Regions from separate parts of the Embleya sp. NPDC055664 genome, predicted to be linked through region 2. Evidence: riboswitches for the same ligand, from Rfam matches in the RefSeq annotation. Region 2 holds a riboswitch; the other holds the start of a gene.
The links. A riboswitch is a leader RNA that binds a small molecule or an ion and turns the genes downstream of it on or off. The one in region 2 is predicted to bind cyclic di-AMP.

Region 1 (4,182 bases), on a different contig from region 2:
GCCGGCGGCACCAAGGACAGCGTGGTCGTCTACAGCGCGGGCGACAACATGCCCGCCGTGACCGAGTCCTACCTGAACGCGATCAACCCCGCCACCACGAACGTGATCACCGTCGGCGGGCCGGCCGACCGCGCGCTGCTGTCGGCGAACCTGCCGTCCTGGCCGGACGGCGCGGAGTACTACGCGGTCGCCGGGAACACCGCGGCCGACACCGCGGCCAAGCTCGGCCGGTTCTGGTTCGCCGCCCCGCGCACCGTGGGTCTGGCCACCACCATGACCTGGCAGGACGCCCTCACCGGCGGCGCGATGATGGCCGGGCTCGGCCCCATCCTGCTCACCGACGAGGACAGCCTGGCTCCGGCCAGCTCCTGGTACCTCTACGACAACGGCGCCTCGCTCTCCTCCGTGGTCCTGGTCGGCGGCGAGTCGGCGCTCAACGCGCCGATCGTGGACCAGGCCGGCAACCAGATCGGGCTCCCCGGTCAGTACACCTACGTACCGATGTACAACGGCGTCGAGCCGCCCGCGGGCAAGGCGCTGCGCGCCGCGCCGGCGGACAAGCCCGGCAGCCCGGCCGTGAACGGCCCGGCGAGCGGCACCGGTCCGCAGGCCGGTTCGGACGTCGAGCGGCACACCAAGCGCTGACCGCACGACACCACGGCAACACCGCGACACACCGAGGGCCCTCGGCGGGACACGACATGTCCCGTCGGGGGCCCTCGGCCCGTCCCGGCGGCGGTGAGGCACGGGCGAAACGCCCCCGAAGCGGTCCATCCGGTTAGGGTCTCGACATGAAGTGGCTTGTCACCGGCGGTGCCGGATACATCGGAACGCATGTCGTACGCGGGCTCGTCGCGGCCGGGGACGAGGTCGTCGTGGTCGACGACCTCTCCTCCGGGGTCCGCGAGCTGGTGCCGGACACGATCCCGGTGGTGATCGGCTCCGTGCTGGACCGGGCGCTGCTCGACGAGCTGTTCGGCGCGCACATCTTCGACGGCGTGGTGCACATCGCGGGCAAGAAGCGGGTGCCCGAGTCGGTCGCGCGTCCCCTCTACTACTACGAGGAGAACGTGGAGGGTCTGCGCACGCTGCTCGCGGCGATGGTCGCGGCCGAGGTGCCCCGGATCGTGTTCTCCTCCAGCGCCGCCGTGTACGGCATGCCCGACGTGGACCTGGTCGACGAGGACACCCCGTGTCTGCCGATCAACCCGTACGGCGAGAGCAAGCTGGTCGGCGAGTGGCTGATCGCGGCCACCGCGCGGGCGCACGGGATCTCCTACGCCTGCCTGCGCTACTTCAACGTCGCGGGCGCCGGCGCGCCGGAGCTCGCGGACGCGGGTGTGTCCAACCTCGTGCCGATGGTGCTGGAGAAGTTGACGGCCGGCCGCGCACCGGTGATCTACGGGGACGACTACGACACCCCCGACGGCACCTGTGTGCGCGACTTCATCCACGTGGTGGACCTGGCCGAGGCGCACGTGGCCGCCGCCCGCCGGCTCGCCGCCGACCCGGACACCCGCCTGGTGCTCAACGTCGGCCGCGGTCGGGGCACCTCGGTCCGCGAGATGGTCGAACTCATCCGCGAGGTCACCGGTTTGCGCGAGTTCGCGCCCCAGACGCTGCCCCGGCGCGCCGGCGACCCGGCCCGGGTGGTCGCGAGCGCCGAGCGGATCGCGGCCGAACTGGGCTGGAAGGCTCGCCTGGACGTCTCCGACATGGTGGAGAGCGCGTGGACCGGGTGGCGGGCGCGGCGCGGGTGACGGGCGCGGGACGCGCCACGTGGTGAACGCCGGGCCGGCCGAACGTGTGCCGCGCATCCTGTGCTCCCGAATCACCCCGAGTGCTTTCGTGTGCTCCGAACGCCTCGATGCGACGCCGGCCGGCGAGTCGGCGTCGCGGGGAGTGCGTGGGGTGAAGTGCGCCGGGATGAATCGGACTTGGGGCTTTTGTCCTGTGGGCCGAATCACTCCGGCTCCGGGTGCAGACGGGTGCGCCGATGGGTAACGGCGCGATTCCGGGCCCGAGACGCGCGATGCGCCTGTGACGAACGGGACTTCGGTGATCATTCCCGGGTGATCCATATGAGGCTCGATCAAGGTTCCTTGTCACCCGATCCGGCCGAATCCACCACGGAACGCCAACTACGGTCCTTTCCGTAAGGGATCATCTACATTGCGCTCAACCGCAAAACGGATAATCGGCTTCTATCCGACACAGACTTGTGATCTTCGGCGGGGCCTGCTTAGCGTTCGATCCGTCCGTATCCCACACGGACCCCGATCGCCGGTACGCCGAATCCTGTCGCCGGCCGTTCGGGAGGCTGACGAGCACCACACGACAGGAGCGGGGGAACCACAGGTGAACCGCCGCACACGGCACCGATCGAGACGGTCGGCGGCCGTGAACGGCTTGGGGTGAAGCCACGTTCTTCGGGACGTGGCCGGGCTATCGATCTCCGGCCCGAATCCGACAGCTCACCTCGTAGGCGTGGGAGAGGATCCAGCCATGCTGTCCGGAACCGGGCGTCATCGCCGTCGCAGCACCAGCAGGACCACGCGTCTGATCGCCGCGGCCGGCGTCGCCGGTGTCGGCGTCGCCATGCCGATCATCGGGGCGGGCACGGCTCAGGCCGCGTCCGTGAGCACCTGGGACAAGGTCGCCCAGTGCGAGAGCACGGGCAACTGGAAGATCAACACCGGTAATGGCTTCTACGGCGGCCTCCAGTTCACCCAGAGCACCTGGAACGAGTTCGGCGGCTCGCAGTACGCCGCCCGCGCCGACCAGGCGACCAAGAGCCAGCAGATCGCGATCGCCGAGAAGGTGCTCAAGAGCCAGGGCCCCGGCGCCTGGCCGGTCTGCTCGGTCAAGGCGGGCCTGACCCGCGGCGGTGCCGCTCCGGACCTCGACACGGGCTCGGCGGGCGGCAAGACCGCGCCGAAGACGGCCCCGAAGACGGAGAGCGCCAAGCCGGCGCCGAAGACCGAGACCGCCAAGCCGAAGATCGAGGTCAAGAGCGAGGCGCCGAAGACCGAGGCGCCCAAGGACGAGACTCCCAAGACCGAGGCGCCCAAGGCCGCGACGACCGCCAAGACGGACGCGGCCGGCGACTCCTACGTCGTGGTCGCCGGCGACACGCTGTCGCAGATCGCGAACGCCCGGAACGTGCCCGGCGGTTGGCCGAAGCTGTACGAGGCCAACAAGAGCGTGGTCGGCGAGAACCCGGACCTGATCTTCCCGGGCCAGCAGCTGAAGGTCGACGGCAAGGCCGCGCCGGCCGCCGAGACCAAGACCGAAACCAAGGACGAGCCCAAGGCCGAGGCGCCGAAGGCGGAGACGCCCAAGGCCGAGGCCAAGACCGAGGTCAAGCCGGCCGCCGCGCCGAAGACCACGGTCAAGACCGAGAGCACCAAGGCCGACTCCCCGGCCAAGGGCTCCGAGCAGGCCTCCGGTTCGTATGTCGCCCCGGTCTCCGGCGCCACCTTGACCGCGAGCTTCGGCTCGGGCGGGTCGCGCTGGTCCAGCGGCCACCACACCGGCCAGGACTTCGCCGTCTCGACCGGCACCACGGTGCGCGCGGTCACCTCCGGCACGGTCGTCTCGGCCGGCTGGGGCGGCGCGTACGGCAACGAGGTCGTGATCCGGCACGCGGACGGCAAGTACACCCAGTACGCGCACCTGTCCTCGATCTCGGTCAAGGCCGGGATGAAGGTGCAGACCGGCCAGAAGATCGCGCTCTCCGGCGCGACCGGCAACGTCACCGGCCCGCACCTGCACTTCGAGGTCCGCACCACGCCGAACTACGGCTCCGCGGTCAACCCGATGACGTGGCTGCGCAGCCACGGCGTGAACGTCTGATCCACCACACTCCCGCGCCGAACGGCGGGCGTCCCCTTCGGGGGGCGCCCGCCGTTCGCGTGTGCGGGCCGCGCGGGCGCGGGGCGGGCGGCGGCGGGGGCAGGGGGACGCGCGGGGCGGGTGGATGGCAGTCCCGGGGCGTAGGACGACTCCGGCGCCGAGGTTCGGGTGCCGGGGGTTCAGGCGCGGGGGTTGGGGTGCCGGGGGTTCAGGGCAGGCGGGCCGTGTGAAGGGTGGCGGTCGGGTCGAGCCACAGGGCGAGCGGTCGGCCCGCGCCGTCGAGGGTGGTGGTCGGGCCGTTCGGGGTCGGGCGGTCGTCGAGCACGA
Region 2 (4,182 bases):
CCGTTCGACGACACGATCCGGGTCCCTACCCGTCGAGTAGGCCGCGCATTGTTTCGGCTGCCCGGGCGGCTGCGTCGGCACAACAATTGTTGAACAACACGTGTATCCGGTCGACGGTTTCGGCCGGCATGCGCACTCGGGGCACCCACTCGGCCAGTTCCGCGCTCGTATAGGTGTGGCGGAACCGTTCTTCCTTCGACCCACTCCCCCAGGCCCGGTTGCGGCCGTGGAAGCGAACCACCGCCAGCTCGGGCGTGGTGGCCACGGCAACCGGGGGGATGGACGTGGGCAGCGACTGCGCCGTGTCGACCGCCACCGCGGCGACACCGAGGCGTTCGAGGAGAGCCGTCGTCGCGGCGCGATGTTCGTCCTGCCACCAGAGCGGATGCCGGAACTCGACGGCGAGCGGCCACCCTTGCGCCCGCTCGACGCAGTCGTGGAGGAAACGTGTGGCAGCCGAACCGGGCGCCAAGGACGGCGGGAACTGAAAGAGCAACGTGCCGAGACGTCCTGCCTCGCGCAACGGCAGCAGCGCCCCGCTGCGGGTGCTGGGCAACGCGTAGTAGGTCGCGTCCACCTCGACCACCGGGAACTGCCGGGCGTAGTGCGAAGTCGGTGTTCCGCGTCCCGGCATTCGGCCGGATACCAACCACTGGAGACCAAGGCGGAGTCGGTCCACGAGCTCGTGCCCACCGATATACGATCCATGGCCCACACGCCTACCCCGGTTCCCGGAACCTTCCGCACGGCAAGGCAGGGCAAGGCAACCCGAGATACCGCGTGCCCCGAGGCACCGGCAGCGCCGACAACGACGATCGGTCCGGGAGGGGTGCTCGCCCCCTCCCGGACCGATCGTCGGTGTAGCGCGGTCGGGTGGGTCTAGCCCGGTCGGACGGCCGCGTAGAACGGCATCGAGTCCAAGGGGGCCTCGGTCACGTTCTTGCCGGGGCGGGGGGCGTGGATGATCTTGCCGTTGCCGATGTACATGCCCACGTGCGAGTTGTCCGAGAAGTAGAACACCAGGTCGCCCGGCTTGAGCGCGTCCTTGGAGATCCGCGGGCCGTCGTTGACCTGGGTCCACGTGGTGCGGCTGAGCGAAACGTTGGCGGCTCGCCACGAGGCCTGGGTCAGGCCCGAGCAGTCGTACGAGTCGGGGCCCACGCCTCGCGGCGCGTACGGCTTGCCGATTTGGGCCCGCGCGAACGCGATCGCGGCCGCCGCCCGGCCGGACACGGGGACGTCCTTGCCCGTCGTCGGCGGCGGGTCCGTCTTGTCGCGCGAGCTGCGGTCGGTCTCGGTGCGCGAACCCGCGTCGTTCTTGTGCTCGTTCGAGTCGAGGACTTCCTTCTGCTGCTGCGCGGTGAGCGTGTTCAGCAGGCGCTGTGCCTCGGTGAGCTTGTTCTGGATCTCGCCCTTGTGCCGGTTCAGCTCGGTGCGCAGCTTCTCCAGTTCCGCGAGCTGCGAGGAGGCCTCGGTGCGGTCCTGCTGGAGAACTCGGGCCTGCGCCGCGATCTGCTTCAGCTTCGCGGCCTGCTGGCCGTCGAGCTGGGACAACATCTGCGACTTCTGCAGGTATCCCTCGGGGTCGCCGCTGAGCGCGAGCGAGAGCGAGGGCGGCAGACCGCCGCTGCGGTACTGATTGGCCGCCAGGACACCGATCTGGTCGCGCAGCGTGTTGAGCGCGGCCTGTTCCTCGGTGATCCGGGCCTGGGTCTGGTTCGCGGTGCCCTGCTGCTTGGTGATCTGCTCGTCGACGCCGTTGGCGGCTTCGGTGGCCTTGATCGCCTCGCTGTGCAGCTGGTTGACGCGGTCCTTGGTCTGCTGGAACGACTGCGCGGGGTCCGCGCTCGCGGTGCCGGCGAAGGTCATCACACCGGTCATCGTCGCGGCGGCCGTGACCACGGTCGCGGCGGTACGCACGGCGGTGCGGGGCTTGGGCTTGCGGTGCTGCCCGGATCGACGCTGGGACGCCACTGGCGGCGGTCTCCTTCCTCGGCCGCCTACCGGGTTAGCTGACGGGTTCGGGCGGAAGAAGGCGCCCTACGGTGCCGGAGCACCGATTCACCCCAGGGACTGTGAAGGGTCCCCGGTTCCGGCTTCGTGTCGCGGCGACCGCGGTTGCCCACCGTCACCGAAACCCGTCACCGAATTCGGCGGAGGCGAACGTGTCGACCGGGTGGCCGACGTGGAGCCGCTCGCCTATCGCAGAACGATAGTCACAGGCGTGTCACGACCCTCACTCGGGGTCTCTGCATTGCCAAAACTTTACCAAGAGTTCCGTTTCACCCGTCGTCGTATCACAGGAAAAGCACTCGGAATCCCGAAAGTCGATCTTGGGCCGATTTGGCAACGATTGGTGGCAAGGATCTGCCGTCCGACCTCCGCAAACGTCGCCGCACCCGCGAAATGGGCCGCCTACGGGGTTACCACGCGCCAGGCTCCGCTGTTTCGCCCGGCTTGCCTGTCCTTTTCGAACCGGGCATTCGCAAGGCCCGGCCGATCCGAGGCGAATACGCACATCGAGCGACATCGAGCGGCATCGAACAGGTGCGGGCAGACCCCGAACCCGGATTCGAAAATCGACCCCCGGTCCGGCGCCGTGCCCACTACCCCGACACCGACCGCCCCGCCGCCGCCACCGCCAGATCGCCTTCCGCTCCCACACGCGCGTCGTACTCCGCCCGCGCCTCGGCGATACGTTCCTGATGTTCCTCGGTCCAGGTGACCAGCGAGCGGATCGTGGTGTGCAGCGTGGTCCCCATCGGGGTGAGCGCGTAGTCCACCCGAGGCGGCACGACCGGATACACCGTGCGGCGCACCAGGCCGTCGCGTTCGAGCTGGCGCAGCGTCACGGTGAGCATGCGCTGGCTGATCCCGTCGATCTCCCGCCGCAACTCGGTGAAGCGCAACGTACGGCTCTCCAGGATCGCGATCACCAGAAGCGACCACTTGTCGGCGACCCGGTCGAGGATCTGCCGGACCTCGCACCCCTCGCGCACGTCCCACTGGAGGGCGTCGTAGTCCTCCTGGTTACTCGGGCAGGGGGTCGGTTCCTTCGAAGTGCCTTCTTCCATGGAAGTCGATGCTGCCGAAGGATGGGGTCGGTTACAAGAGGGAACCGGGTTCGTCCGAAGAACCGACCCCCGGTGCCCCGATCCCACCGCAATCCCACCCACCCGCGTCCCGAGGGGCTGTCGCATGTCCACATCCACGTCCGCACCCGGCAGCGCCACCGAATCCGCCCCCGAATCCGCCGCCGGCGACACCCCCGCCGGCCGCATGAGCCCCCGCGCCTGGGGCATGCTGCTCGTCCTCTGCGGCGCGATCTTCCTCGAGGGCATCGACATCGCGATGCTCAACGTCGCGCTGCCCACCATCCGCGAGGACCTTGGCATGTCCACCGGTGGCGTGAGCTGGGTGATGAGCGCGTACGTGCTCGCCTACGCCGGCTTCATGCTCCTCGGTGGCCGCACCGCCGATCTGCTCGGCCGGCGGCGGATGTTCCTCTTGTGGCTGAGCGTCTTCCTGGTCTTCTCCGGCCTGGGCGGATTCGCCACCGAGGGCTGGATGCTGATCGTGGCCCGCTTCGTGACCGGCGCCTCGGCCGCCTTCATGACCCCTGCCGGGCTGTCCATCATCACCACCGGCTTCCCGGAGGGGCCGCAGCGCAACCGGGCACTGCTCTTCTACGCGGGCACCGCCGCGGGCGGCTTCTCGCTCGGCCTGGTGATCGGCGGACTGCTGACGGCGATCGACTGGCGGCTGGTGTTCTTCGTACCGGTCGCGCTCGCCGCGGTGATCCTGGCGGCGGCGTCGGCGCTGATCCCCCGGGACGAGCGGCCCGAGGCCGGCGGGGGCTTCGACCTCGTCGGGGCGATCAGCGTGACCGGTTCGATGTTGCTGCTGGTCTACGGCGTGGTCCGGCTCGAACACCCCGCCGACGGCCCGGGCTGGACGATCGTGGTCTTCGCGGGCGGGCTCGCCCTTCTGCTCGCCTTCGTGGCCGTCGAACGACGCGCGGCGAATCCGCTGGTACGCCTCGGCATCCTGCGCTCGGGCGCGCTGGTCCGGGCGAACCTGGGCGCGATGTTGTTCGCGGGCTCGTTCTTCGGCTTCCAGTTCATCGCGGTCTTCTACCTCCAGGAGATCCGCGGCTGGTCGACCCTGGAGACCAGTTTCGCG

Region 1: another riboswitch for cyclic di-AMP. It lies ahead of ACWGR4_RS29560 (transglycosylase family protein); the one in region 2 lies ahead of ACWGR4_RS46170 (C40 family peptidase).

Annotation. Positions count from the first base shown of each region.
Region 1 is NZ_JBSHGZ010000022.1:38,548-42,729, reverse strand. It holds gene ACWGR4_RS29570 (cell wall-binding repeat-containing protein) at 1-645, shown strand, start outside; gene galE (UDP-glucose 4-epimerase GalE) at 792-1,760, shown strand; cyclic di-AMP (ydaO/yuaA leader) riboswitch at 2,319-2,503, shown strand; gene ACWGR4_RS29560 (transglycosylase family protein) at 2,506-3,855, shown strand; gene ACWGR4_RS29555 (PIG-L family deacetylase) at 4,064-4,182, opposite strand, start outside.
Region 2 is NZ_JBSHGZ010000060.1:549-4,730, forward strand. It holds partial or broken gene ACWGR4_RS46165 (DUF72 domain-containing protein) at 26-708, opposite strand; gene ACWGR4_RS46170 (C40 family peptidase) at 880-1,974, opposite strand; cyclic di-AMP (ydaO/yuaA leader) riboswitch at 1,983-2,121, opposite strand; gene ACWGR4_RS46175 (winged helix-turn-helix transcriptional regulator) at 2,607-3,074, opposite strand; gene ACWGR4_RS46180 (MFS transporter) at 3,280-4,182, shown strand, end outside.